2 regions of the Microbulbifer aggregans genome follow, and region 2 is predicted to be linked to the other one. Evidence: predicted binding sites of a transcription regulator. Region 2 holds the regulator's gene; the other holds the start of a gene.
What was found. Region 2 encodes PhoB, which activates phosphate uptake and scavenging genes when phosphate is short. Its sites were predicted from a motif close to TGTCATAAANNTGTAACA; they were not measured.
Positions count from the first base shown of each region.

Region 1: AUP74_RS01775 (PhoX family protein) is a predicted target of PhoB. The motif match lies at 1,339-1,356, and genes of this name have one in related genera.

Region 1 is NZ_CP014143.1:406,437-413,321, forward strand. It holds gene AUP74_RS01770 (TonB-dependent receptor) at 1-1,164, opposite strand, end outside; gene AUP74_RS01775 (PhoX family protein) at 1,397-3,319, shown strand; gene AUP74_RS01780 (MarC family protein) at 3,344-3,952, opposite strand; gene aceK (bifunctional isocitrate dehydrogenase kinase/phosphatase) at 4,048-5,799, shown strand; gene AUP74_RS01790 (hypothetical protein) at 5,847-6,341, shown strand; gene ppk1 (polyphosphate kinase 1) at 6,338-6,885, opposite strand, start outside.
Region 2 is NZ_CP014143.1:957,688-964,572, forward strand. It holds gene AUP74_RS04130 (hypothetical protein) at 1-268, shown strand, start outside; gene AUP74_RS04135 (dicarboxylate/amino acid:cation symporter) at 391-1,701, opposite strand; gene AUP74_RS04140 (chorismate--pyruvate lyase family protein) at 1,860-2,465, shown strand; gene ubiA (4-hydroxybenzoate octaprenyltransferase) at 2,462-3,343, shown strand; gene phoB (phosphate regulon transcriptional regulator PhoB) at 3,435-4,139, shown strand; gene phoR (phosphate regulon sensor histidine kinase PhoR) at 4,255-5,550, shown strand; gene AUP74_RS04160 (hypothetical protein) at 5,559-5,918, opposite strand; gene AUP74_RS04165 (DUF938 domain-containing protein) at 5,934-6,569, opposite strand; gene yaaA (peroxide stress protein YaaA) at 6,566-6,885, opposite strand, start outside.

The sequences.
Region 1 (6,885 bases), 550 kb from region 2:
CTCACCGGCACTGGTATAACCCAGCTGCAGGCCTTCCTGGACGAAAGCGGTATCACGGCGATGTGGCTCGGCTTCCTCAGCGTGGGAGTAACCCAGCGCGTACTCAACGCCCCACAGGTCCAGGTCATGCTCACCGCCAACAACCAGGGACAGGATCTCCTGCTCTTCGAAACGATCTTTCAGTGACTTGTCCAGTGCCGCATCTTCCCAGACTGCAGAATTGGCGGTGATGGTTGCCGGATCGTCGTTCTCCTCGTCAAGCTTCCAGGAGTTGCGCTGGCGCTCTTCCGCGTCGGAGAAGTCGGAATACAGGCTGTGCAGGAACAACTGGCTGGTTTCGCTCAGGCGCAGGTCGAAGTTAGCGGCCAGGCCGGTGCGCTCACGGTTGACGGTGTAATCGCGCTGTTCAATTTCAGCAGCACCGAAGGCTTCAGAGCCGTCTGCCGCGGTAAATTCTTCCCAGGTGCCATCCGTTTCAATGTTCTCAGAGCCGAACTTCCGCTCCTGGTGGCTGGCTGCAATGGCAACACCCAGTTGGCGACCACCATCCAGCTCCAAAACGTTGGTGAACGTGCCGGCGAGTTTCGGGCTGTTTTCTTCCTGCAGTGTGCTGTAGCTGTTTTCAACGCTCAGCTTGAATTGCTGTCCGCTCTGGCCCAGGGCATTCAGACTCTTGATCTCGATGGCACCACCGATGGAGTCTGCGCTCATGTCCGGAGTCAGGGTCTTTACGACTTCCAGGCTGGCAAGCAGGTCAGATGGGATAACATCCATAGCCACGGCGCGGCTGTCAGTTTCCGGCGCGGGCAGGCTGACACCATTGATGGTGGCGGCGTTCAGGTTCGGATCGATACCACGCACACCGACAAAGCGTCCTTCACCCTGATCACGGGCGATGAAGACACCGGGCATACGCTGCAGTGCTTCAGTTACGTTGGCATCAGGCAGTTCACCGATGGCATCGGAGGTCTGCACGGCAACGATTTTGTTTGAATTGCGCTGGCGGTCGATGTCACTGCTGGCGTTGGCCGCCTGGGCAGTAACCTCGATAGTTTCCATTTTGTCGTCGCCGGCCTGGGCGCTGGCATTGACGGAAATAACCGCTGCGGCAATGGCCGTCAACGGCACCGCAACGAGAGCTGCTCGAGTCGATCGATTTTTCATAACGTCCCCATTCCCTTTTTTAGTTGGAAGTCTTCGATGGGGGCGCAGACTAGACACCCAGCGTTAACTTTGGGTGACAGTTTTTTGAAGATTGTGGCATCGCAGTGTTTTTCGGTCGTTCACCGAATTGTCACGGCGCAGAGGCAGAATTCGAGATCCACTAAACTACTAACAGGTTACTAATCTGTGACAGCGGGCCTGGATCACTGACACGGAATAAGCCGGAGAAAAAATGAAAAAGCTGCCGCCAAATCCATCCCGTCGCACGCTCTTCAAAGCGATTGGTGCCCTCACCGCAACCGGTGCCGCCAGTAGCCTGTTATCGTCCTGTACCCGCAACAAAAGTGACGACCCGGCTGGACTGACGTTTACCGAAATTCCGCACCGCCTGGACAACAATCACCACCTGCCCGATGAGTATCGCGCCGACATCCTGCTGCGCTGGGGTGATCCACTCCACCCCAGTGAGGATACATTTGACCCGGTAAAACTGGATGCCGCATCACAGGCCCGGCGCTTCGGTTACAACAATGACTTCATCGCGTTTATGCCCCTCGATAGCGAAGCAGGTCTTGGAGAAAACGCGCGCCATCTGGCGAGTGGCAACAGCGCGCGGGGACTGCTGTGCGTCAATCATGAATACACGCAGCCGCATCTGATGTTTTCCGGCTACAACGATGAGTACAGCGCCACCCGTGGTGTCAGTGCCGAACATGTCGCTATCGAGCAGGCCGCCTGTGGCCATGCCATTACCGAGATTGAAAAAACGGCCGATGGCTGGCAGCCGGTGCTGGACAGCCCCTACAACCGCCGCATCACTCTCTCAACGCCGATGGAGATCGTCGGCTCCGCCGCCGGCGACCAGCGCCTGCAGACGAAAGCGGACCCCACCGGTAAAAAAGTATTCGGGACTGTGGGTAACTGCGCTGGCGGCAAGACTCCCTGGGGCACAGTGCTGATTGCCGAGGAGGGCTTCGGCGGCGCTTTCCAGGGCGATCCGGACAATATTGCCGACCCGGTGGAGGCACTGAACCATCACAGTTTCGGTATCTCGCCGGAAAACCGTAACTGGGGCGACCACGACCACCGTTTCGATATCGAGAAGGAAGCCCATGAGCCCAACCGCTTCGGCTGGATGGTGGAATACGACCCTTACGACCCCGAGTCGCAACCGCGCAAACTCACCAGCCTGGGCCGCTTCGAGCACGAGGGCTTCACCCTGGCGTGTAAACCCGGCCAACAGGTGGTGGCTTATGGCGGCGACGACGACGAACACCAGTTCGTCTACCGCTATGTCTCCCGGCAAAATTATTTACCCGGTCAGGATACCCACAACCGTACCCTGCTCGTGGAGGGCACTTTGTTTGCCGGCCAGTTCAACGAGGATGGTTCCGGGCAGTGGTTGCCACTGGTGTTCGGGCAGGGACCGCTGAAGCCAGAGAATGGCTTTCACAACCAGGCAGACGTGCTGATCGATGCCCGCCGCGCCGCCGCACTGCTGGGCGCCACCCCAATGGATCGGCCCGAGGATGTCGAAACCAACCCGGTCAACGACTGCACCTATGTGATGCTGACCAAAAACAAGCGTCGCACTGTGGCCAATGCCGCCAACCCGCGCCCCAAAAATGCCACCGGCCACGTGCTGGAAATCGTTCCGCCGGGGGTCGACGGTCAACGGGATCATGTCAGTGACCAGTTCCGTTGGAACACCTTCCTGCTCGGGGGCAATCCCAATGCCGAGGATCCCGGCGAGCGCGGCGCCTACGGCCAGCAGAGCCCCGGCAATATCTCGTCTCACGGCTGGTTTGCCAACCCGGACAATGTGGCCTTCGACCCACTCGGCAATATGTGGATCGCAACCGACGGCTGCGAGGACTTCGGCTTTCACGACGGTCTCTGGGTCATGGCCACCGAGGGCGAACTTCGCGCCGCCCCCCGACACTTCTTCGGCTGCCCCCAGGGGGCCGAGGTGTGTGGCCCGGAATTCACCCCGGATGGCACCACGCTCTTTGTCGCCGTGCAGCACCCGGCGGACAGCGGCCGCTCCACCTTCGACAACCCCCTGCACCGCTGGCCAGACAACGACCCTAACCTGCCGCCGCGCCCGTCGGTGCTGGCGATTTCCCGTCGTGATGGCAAGCGGGTGGGCAGCTGAAGCAGCGTCCGCCAGGGAGGGATCTCAGATTGAGAAAAACTGCTGTATGCCGAGGAGTACGTTGGTGGTGGCGACGGAGGCGAGAATCAGCCCCATCACCCGGCTAACGATGCTGGCGCCACAATCGCCGATAAAGCGAAAGATCCACTGGGCGGTGAGCAACAGCATCAGCACGATGCCCAGCACCGCAAACATGGCTGTGGCGGTGCGAAACTGGTGGATGGGGTCAAAGCGATAGTTGTCCGTCAGCACGACCGCCGCCAGCATGGCCCCCGGCGACGCAATAGACGGTACCGCCAGAGGAAAGATCGCCGTCTCGTGGCCGCTCTTGACGATCCCCATTTCCTGTTCCGGCTTGCCCTCACCAAAGATCATGGTCAGGGCAAACAGGAACAGCACCACACCGCCCGCCACCTGGAACGCCGAAAGCGGCACACCGATGGTTTCCAGCAGGTACTGCCCAGCCAGCAGGAAAAACAGCAAGATTGCCGATGCCACCAGTACCGCCAGCAGGGCGATCTTGCGCTTCTGCCATTCGGCATGTCGGGCGGTAACGGCAATAAAGACCGGCAGCGTCCCCACCGGGTCGATGACAGCAAAGAAAAAGACAAAGCTGCTGATCCAATCGTTCAAGGGAGGCTCCGACGCACCGTGCTACTATCGGCTTGATTCCTGCGGGCCTGTGGCCCGGGAATCGTGAATGGGGACCTGAATCTGAAGTCTAGTGCATGACCAATCACTCACCGACCGCGCGCAGAATCGCCAAAACCATCCTCAATGGCTTCGATGCCTACTTTGCGGATTTCCAGAACATCACGCTGGGGGCAAAGGCGCGCTTTGAAACCGCCTCCTGGCAGGCGGTACATCACGCCAATAAAGAGCGTATCGATATCTACAAGACCAAGGTGCTGCAGGTGCTTAAGCTTGTGCACTCGGTCACCAGCAAGGACACCAACGAACTGGAAATCTGGCGCGAGGCCCGCGCCACGTTTGCCCAGCTGATTGCCAACCACAACAACTACGAGATCGCCGAGACTTTCTTCAACTCGGTGTTCTGTAACCAGTTCAAGCACGCCCATATCCACGACAGCAATATCTTCGTGAAGTCCTCAAGGGCGCCGGACGAGAAGCCGCTGCGGGACTACAGCATCTACATCAGCTACAGCGGGCGCGATGGCCTCGAGTACATGATCGAGGACATCCTCAACGACTACGGTTTCTCCGCGCCCTGGGAGGACCTGCAGCGGGATGTGGAGAATATCTGCTCCGCCCTGCGCGAGGGGCCGCTGGCCGGTCTCGAGAATGAGAAAAAACTGCGGGTGGACATGCTGGAATCAGTGTTCTACCGCAACAAAGCGGCCTACCTGGTCGGGCGCATGATGTTCGGTGGCGAGGTGATCCCGCTGCTACTGCCGTGCCTGAATAACGGGCGCGGCGCCATCTTTGTCGACACCGTACTCTACAGCAACGACTCGGCCAGCATCATTTTCAGTTTCACCCGCTCCTACTTCATGGTGGATTCGCCCATTCCTTCCCGGTTTGTACGCTTTCTCTCCACCATCATGCCGCTCAAGGAGCGCTCGGAGCTGTACAACTCCATCGGTTTCCACAAGCACGGCAAGACGGAGTTTTATCGCCATATCCTCGCCCACATGAAAGTGAGCAACGACAAGTTCATCATCGCTCCCGGTATCAAAGGCATGGTGATGAGCGTGTTCACGCTGCCTTCCTATCCGGTGGTGTTCAAGGTGATCAAGGACAAGTTCGACCGTCCCAAAACGGTGACCGAGGAAATCGTGCGGGAGAAGTACAAGTTCGTATCCCGTTCCGACCGGGTGGGGCGTATGGCCGACACCCAGGAATATTCCAACTTTATCTTCTACCGCAATCGCTTCAGCGAGGAGCTACTGGCAGAACTACAGGAAGTGGCACCCTCCAAGCTGGAGATGGATGACAAGTGGGTGATCATCAAACACCTGTATGTGGAACGGCGCATGGAACCGCTCAACCTCTACCTGCAGCACGCCAGCGATGAAGAAACCCGTGAAGCGATGGAGGAGTATGGCAATGCCATCAAGCAGCTGGCGGCGGCGAATATCTTCCCCGGAGACATGCTGCTCAAGAATTTCGGCGTCACCCGCCACGGCCGGGTGGTATTTTACGACTATGACGAGCTCTGCCCGCTGACCGACTGTCACTTCCGCAAGATTCCCGAGGCGCGCACGGCCGAACAGGAGCTGTCCGACCAGCCCTGGTATACCGTGGATGAGGCGGATGTTTTCCCGGAAGAGTTCCGCCTGTTCTTCTCCGGCAACCCCATCGCCCGCAAGGCGTTCGAGGATGAACACAGCGACCTGTATGACTACCGCTACTGGCAGCACCTGCAAGAGCGCATCCGCGCCGGCCATATCGAGAGCGCCTTCCCCTACCGACGCGCATGGCGCTTCAAGCGCCAATCCGCCCGCAAGTCCAAAGAATGAGTTAACGGCTATAGTGAGGAAGAGGGACCCGAGGTAAGGAGAAGTTAGTGCGGTTCAGCAGTCTTGCAGCGATCGTCGGCTTACTGGCGCTGGCTGTTACCAGCGGTTGCGGCTATCTGCCCAGTGAGGACACCGTCCGCATGGCCGGGCAGCCGAGTGCTCACGCCCGCATCAGTGTCAAACCACAGACGGTGAGCTGTGGCACCCCGGCCCGGGGTTTCCGCACACTGGGCTTCAAGCAAGTCTTCACCTTCAACCAGAGCCAAAACCCGGCTTTCTCCGAGTCCAGCAAGCTGCCCGCCCAGTTCGATGTCTATGCCTATGTCTGGGGCCATCAGGACTGCCGCAAGACGAACTCCTGTGACAAGGGAGACTACTACTGGCTGATCGAACGCGGCCCGGGTAATGACTTCAGTACCTGGGTGGTCACACCTCAGTACCCCCACTTCACCATCCAGTCCAGTTGCCGGGGCCAGCTCAAGGTGGGTGAACGCTATCGCTTTTCCTTCAGTCGCGGCAAGCTGGTGGGCTTCAGTCGCTAGGCCCGCTCAGCCTCTTCCACTTCGACCGGGACCAGTTCCGCGGCGCGACGCTTCAGGTAGCGATAGATGGCGTCCTGGGACCGACACCCCTTGTCGCAGAAATCCGCAATGCGGGTATTGCTCTGATCCGCATCCAGTATCCGGGCCTTCTGGTCATCGCACCACTGCAGCTCCATGATTTTTTTCACCGTCTGCCGCTGGCGTTCGTCGACGATCGGGAAAGTCACTTCCACCCGGTGATCCAGATTGCGGGTCATGAGGTCGGCGGACGAGAGCCAGATCTGCTCGTCGCCACCGTTGTGGAAGATGTAGACCCGCGCATGCTCAAGGAATTTGTCCACCAGGCTGATCACCTGGATATTCTTCGACGCATCGCTGACCAGTGAACACATGCTGCGCACGATAATCCGCACCCTTACCCCGGCCGAGCCTGCGCGATACAGCCGCTCGATCACCTCTTCATCTACCAGGTTGTTGCACTTGAAGAACAGCTCTGCCCGCTGTCCCGCCCGGGCGGCCTCGATCTCCCGGTCGATGGCCTGCA
Region 2 (6,885 bases):
GGAGCGCGGCAATATCGAAATTACCGGTCGATTTTCCTACCGCATTGCCGATCGGGGCGGACGCTCCCTGCAGGAGGAAACACTGGATATCCACCGTCTGAAACTCCGTGAGCCATATCAGGTTCGGGTCCAGCGCGGGGGAGGTCAGGTCGAAGACACCACAGACCAGGCGATCCTGAAACTGCTGTCCGCTCTGGCAAGTAAGGTCATCACGAGGATTGATGGGGATATCGAGGCCGATGAACTGCGGGATCTGGTGGAGGGCTGATCGATTTCAGGGCGCTTTTCCATCCAACCACCGCGCAAAAAAAAGAAGGGTCGCTTATGCGGCCCTTCTCCGTATACGGCTCCCGGAGGAGCGCGCCTTTACCCTCAATGGCTGACCGGCAGTCAGCCCGGTGAACTCTCAACGCGGCCACCGTTGGCGACGCTGTCGTAGTTGCGATCGTAGAACACCTCTTCGGAGAAGGCGCCCTCGCTCTTCGCCACCACCGTACTCACCACAGAATCCCCGGTGATATTTACCGCGGTGCGCACCATATCCAGCAGGCGGTCGACGCCCATGACGATAGCGATACCCTCCAGCGGCAGTCCCACCTGCTGCAGCACCATGGCCAGCATGATCAGACCGACACCGGGCACGCCGGCGGTACCGATCGAGGCCAGGGTCGCAGTCAGTACTACGGTCAGATAGCCGGCAAGACCGATCTCGATACCGTACATCTGCGCGATGAATGCCGTGGCCACACCTTGCATGATGGCGGTGCCATCCATGTTGATGGTGGCCCCCAGTGGCACCGTGAACGCGGCCACCTTATTGTCGACACCGAGGCGCTTTTCCACCGTGGACAGGGTCACTGGAATGGTGGCAGCCGAGGAAGCCGTACTGAACGCAAAGACCATGGCCGGGCGCATTTTCTTGAGCAGTTCCAGCGGATTGAGTCCGGACAACAGCTTCAACAACAGCGAGTAGACGCCGAGACCGTGCAGGAACAGGGCACCGAGCACCACCAGGAAGTACTTGCCCAGCTGGAAGATGGCATCCGCGCCGAGCTGGGCGATCTTGTTGGCCAGCAGCGCGAATACGCCATAGGGGGCAAACACCATCAGTACACCCACCATGCGCAGGATCACATCGTTGAGATCATTGAAGAAGGAGGCCATTCGCCGACCCGGCTCACCACAGCGGGAGATGGCGTAGCCCATCAGCAGGGCGAAGACGATGATCTGCAGCATGTTGCCTTTGGCCATCGCATCCACCGGGTTGGTGGGGAAGATATCCACCAGCACCTCGGACAGGGGTGGCGAGGGCTTGGGTTCAAACGCGGCATCGGCCTGCAGCCCCTCCATGCCTGCGCCGGGCTGGAATACGAAGGCAAGCATCAGCGCCAGGGTGATTGCCAGCGCCGTGGTTACCAGGTACAGGGCAAGTGTCTTGCCGGCCAGTACACCGACACGGCCGCCCTCAGACAGGGCACAGGCACCACAGATCAGGGATACCAGCACCAGCGGCACCACCATCAATTTCAGCGACGCGATAAAGATCCGGCCGACGATGTCGAACAGGCCTCCGGTCAGGTAGCTGTTGATAAAACCGGTGACGGCACTGCCCAGTACCTGGGTGGAATCAAGAAAGTTGAACAGTACTCCGACGACAATGCCGAGCAGCATCGCCAGTACGATCTTGGTGGTCAGGCCCATAGGATGTTTTTCTCCGGAAGCGTCCGCGATTCTCTTTTAGTTAACGCATCATCATAGAGGAGCTGCCGCCACCGAGTACAGCCGCCAGTGCCTGACCTCGCGTGCGCCAGCCGTTACAATGGCGTCTTTGACCTTTTGATCCTGCTGCGGGGTTCGCGTTGTACCACTCTCCATTTTTGCCGGCAGCGGACTGGCAGGCCCAGCCGCTGGAATCCCTGCACGAGTCGCCGCCCGCTGATCTGCTGCCCTGGCTGCTGCACCCCGGTTCCCTGACGGCGGCGCTGAAACAGCTGAGCGGCGGCGACTTCGCCGTGCGGGTGCTCGACCAGAGCTGGCGCCAACCCACGCTGGAGGAGCGCCGTACCCTGGGGCTGCGGGATCGCCAGCGGGCACTGATCCGCGAGGTTCTGCTGTTCGGTCGCGGGCGCCCCTGGGTTTACGCCCGCAGCGTACTGCCGATGCGCAGTCTGCAGGGCAAATCCCGCTACCTGCGCAGCCTCGACAGTCGCCCGCTGGGCGAGCTGCTATTCAGTGAAGCCGGTATTCGCCGCGGGCCCATCACCCTCAACCGGCTGGAGCGCAACCACCGCTGCCTGCTGGAAGAGCTGGGCAATGAGAGCAGCAGTGCCTGGGGCCGACGCTCGACTTTCTGGCTGCGGGACAAGCCTTTACTGGTGGCAGAGACCTTTCTGTCTGCCTTTACCGCTGCCCATGACACCCTGCCGCACCCTCAGGAATCAAACACAGGGGAGAAAACCACGTGATCAGCCAAACCCTCGCCCGCCGCTGGCCGACAGCATTGCCCTACTGGCAACTGGCACGCCTCGATCGCCCCATTGGCTCTCTGCTTCTGCTGTGGCCCACCTGGTGGGCACTGTGGTTGGCGGCAGATGGCTGGCCCGGGCTGCACCTGTTTACCGTTTTCACCTTGGGTGTGCTGCTGATGCGCGCGGCCGGCTGCGCCATCAACGACTTCGCCGATCGAAAGATAGACGGGCATGTCAAACGCACCGCCGCGCGACCCCTCGCCACCGGTCAGGCGACACCACGGGGCGCACTGATGCTGTTTGCTGGCCTGTGCGTACTGGCTTTCCTGCTGGTGCTCACCACCAACCGTCTGACCGTATTGCTGTCACTGCCCGCGGTGGCCCTGGCCTTCTGTTATCCATTCGCCAAACGCTATACCCATCTGCCCCAGGTGGTGCTCGGTGCAGCGTTCAGCATGGGGATTCCCATGGCGTTCGCCGCCGCCACGGAAGAGGTACCCCCCCTGGCTTGGCTGCTCTATACCGCCAACCTGCTGTGGACCGTGGCCTACGATACCTTCTACGCCATGGTGGATCGGGACGACGACCTGAAAATCGGTGTGAAATCCACAGCCGTACTGTTCGGGGAGATGGATCGGGCCATGACCGGCGCCCTGCAGGTGATGGTGCTGTTCGCCTTGGTGCTGGCCGGTCAGCGCTTCGAGCTGGGCACTTTTTACTTTCTTGGATTAGCAGTGGCCGCCGGCTTGTTTGCCTACCAGCAATGGCTGATCCGCGAGCGTGAGCGGGATGCTTGCTTCCGGGCTTTCCTGAACAACAACTGGGTCGGTGCCGCGGTTTTTGCCGGCATCGCACTGCACTACCTGACCAGCTAGCCACGCTTTTTTGGATAACCTGTCGCCGGTCATATATTTGTAATGGAAATGCCGTTAAATAGCCGCAACGAAAGTGGGGCATGGCAGACAGATGCAGAGCAAAACCATACTGATCGTCGACGATGAAGCCGCAGTGCGCGATATGCTGCGGGTGGCGCTGGAAATGGCGGAATACCGCTGCCTCGAGGCGGAAAACGCCCAGGAAGCCCACGCCCTGATCATCGACGAAAAGCCGGACCTGATCCTGCTGGACTGGATGCTGCCCGATGTCTCCGGTGTGGAGCTGGCACGGCGCCTCAAGCGTGACGAGCTCACCTCGGCCCTGCCGATCATCATGCTCACCGCCAAAGGCGAGGAAGATCACAAGATCAAGGGCCTGGAGACCGGTGCCGATGATTACATCACCAAGCCTTTCTCTCCCCGCGAGCTGGTCGCCCGCCTGAAGGCGGTACTGCGCCGCGCAGGCCCATCCACGCCGGAAGAGCCCCTGACCGCCGGCCAACTGGTGCTGGATCCGATCAGCCACCGGGTAACCATCAACGGCAAATCCGTGGAAATGGGGCCGACGGAGTTCCGCCTGCTGACCTTCTTTCTCTCCCATCAGGAACGTGCCTACAGCCGCTCCCAGCTGCTCGACCACGTCTGGGGCGGCAACGTCTATGTGGAAGAGCGCACCGTGGACGTGCATATCCGCCGGCTACGCAAGGCACTCGCCATCGACGGACACGATCGCTACGTCCAGACGGTACGCGGAACTGGTTACCGTTTTTCTGTGCAAACCGCAGAAAAAGTGTGACAAACTTGCCCCACAAAATTTCAGTATCCCTTTGATGCGCTGACACAGGCGCGTCTGGCTGTCCTGCACGTCGGGCACGTACGCCGCCCGATCGCACACGGAGACCGCACATCCCATGCTGGAACGCAGTATCGGCGAATTCTCCCGCTTTCTGGTTATCGCTCTTGGCTTCACCATTTTTGGTTTTTCCACCGGAGAATGGTTGCTCGGCCTGACTCTGGCGCTGGCCATCTACCTGTTCTGGATCCTGCTGCAACAGACCCGTTTCGACCGCTGGCTGAGCAATGGCCGCCAGGGGCCTGCACCCACCAGTTTCGGCATCTGGGGCGAGATCAGCGATGACTTCTATCGCATGCAGCGCCGCCACCGCCGGGAAAAGCAGAAACTTCACGCCATGCTCCGCCGTGTACAGGACAGCACCAGTGCACTGCGCGAGGGTATCGTGGCCCTGGAAGACGATGGCAGTCTGGCCTGGTGGAATCCGGCCGCGGGAGAAATGCTCAAGCTGCGGTCGGAGGATGAAGGCCAACCGCTGATCAACTTCCTGCGCGATCCCGCCTTCGTCCGCTATATGCACGACGAGACGATCCAGGGTCCGCTGACACTGCCCGCGCCTGGCAACGACGCCCGTACGCTGCAACTGGAGATCACCCGCTACGGCAAGGACGAGGCCCTGGTCATCGTGCGCGATATCACCAGGCTGCACAATTTGGAGCAGATGCGTCGGGATTTCGTCGCCAATGTTTCCCATGAACTGCGTACGCCCCTGACCGTCATCGCCGGCTATCTGGAAACCCTCGAGGGCAGCGGGCAGGCACCCAAGCCCTGGGAGCGGCCGCTCGCGCAGATGCAGGAGCAGACCCGCCGCATGACTTCACTGGTCAATGACCTGTTGCTGCTGGCTCGGCTGGAGACCTCGGAACGCGATACCGGCCGGGAGAAAATCCACGCATGTGAGCTGGCGGAACGGGTTGCCCACGAAGCCCGCAGCCTCAGCGGAGGTCGGCACAATATCGTGGTGGATTGCGCCCAGGATGCGGTCCTGACGGGCGATTCCGGCGAGCTACACAGCGCGTTTGCCAACCTGGCACTCAACGCCGTGAAGTACAGCCCGGATGGCGGAGATATCGAACTGCGCTGGTGGGTGGACGAGCGGGGCGGGCACTTCTCTGTACGGGACCAGGGTATCGGCATCGATCCGATCCATATTCCCCGACTGACCGAACGCTTCTACCGGGTAGACGCCGGTCGCTCGCGGGAGAGTGGCGGTACCGGCCTCGGACTCGCGATCGTCAAGCACGTACTACTGCGCCATAGCGGCGAACTGAACGTGCAGAGTGTTCCCGGGCGGGGCAGTACCTTCTCACTGCACTTCCCCCCCAAAAAACTGGTCTCAATGGCTGACACCTGAGTGAGGCGCTACTCCAGTTCCTTCACCGGCTGTTCTTCGCCGTTCTTGGTGTAAGTGGGCTTTTCTCCCTCACTGATGGCATTGCACTGGCGGCGCAGAACCAGGTGGTGAAGGCGCATGTCGCCATCGCGCAACAGCAGATGCTCCCGCCCATCGTCATCCACCGGAAGCACGTCGGCGCTTACCAACGCATCCCGTAGCGTGCGCAGGCGTTTCACATCCCGGTAGCGATTCAGGTCATTGGATAGCCGCACTTTCATGCGCTCGCATTCGTGCAAAGCCGCCGCCGTCTCACGATATTTGGCCAGAAAAAATACCGCAGCGATGGCAAAAACAATGGTCACGCCAATCTCAAACCACTCGGGCATCTGTATTCCCCTCCGTTACTGCTCAATCAGTTTGTTTGTATTTTTTTCTTGGGACCGCCGCCAAACGACCAGGTGATTGTTGGCCGGCATGGCGATGGTCTCGCTGCGTGTCATCCCGACTCTGGCTGCCAGCGTATCGAGCCAGCACAGGTCGCGAATGCCGCTGTCAGGATCGCGCTCGCGCAACCAGCGGTCGAATTCCCGGTTGCTTTCCGCCGCGAAATCTCCCCCCTCACTGAACGGTCCGTACACAATCAGCTGCCCATCCTGGTCAAGTACTTGCGGGAGTGCAGCAAAAAAGGCCTCCACAGCCGGCGCCGACACAATATGCAGCGTATTGGCTGTAAAAATAGTGTCGGCGGAGACCGGCGGCCACCGGCCCTCCACATCCAGCGGAATGGGTGCAAGCAGGTTTTCAGCCGGGCATGCCTCCAACCACGCGCGGATACCCGCCAGTTTCGCCGGCAGATCCGTTGTCTGCCAGGCAAGGTGTGGAAGATGTGGGGCGAAATAGACCGCGTGCTGACCGGTACCGCTGCCGATTTCCAGTAGCCTGCGGCTATCGGCCAGGAGCCGTTTCAACTGCTCGAGGATAGGCTCGCGGTTGCGGCCGCAGGCTGGTGCATCTGGCAGGGATGGGGTGTCGGTCATTGCGGTTCGTCGCGAGTGAAGACCCAATCATTGCCGTCGGACAGAGAGGCATTGAAGGCATAGCCGCCGGCGTCAAAGCCCTTCAACTCTTCCGCCTTTTTCACCCGCTTGTCGATGGCCCAGCGGCTCATCATGCCGCGGGCTTTCTTGGCGAAGAAGCTGATCATCTTGTATTCACCATTCTTCAGATCTTTGAAGTGCGGGGTGATGATGTCGGCTTCGAGCAGTTTGGGTTTGACGGCCTTGAAGTATTCGTTGGACGCCAGGTTGACCAGTTCGCGGCTCTTGAGGCTTTTCAGCTGCTGGTTGAGCGCCG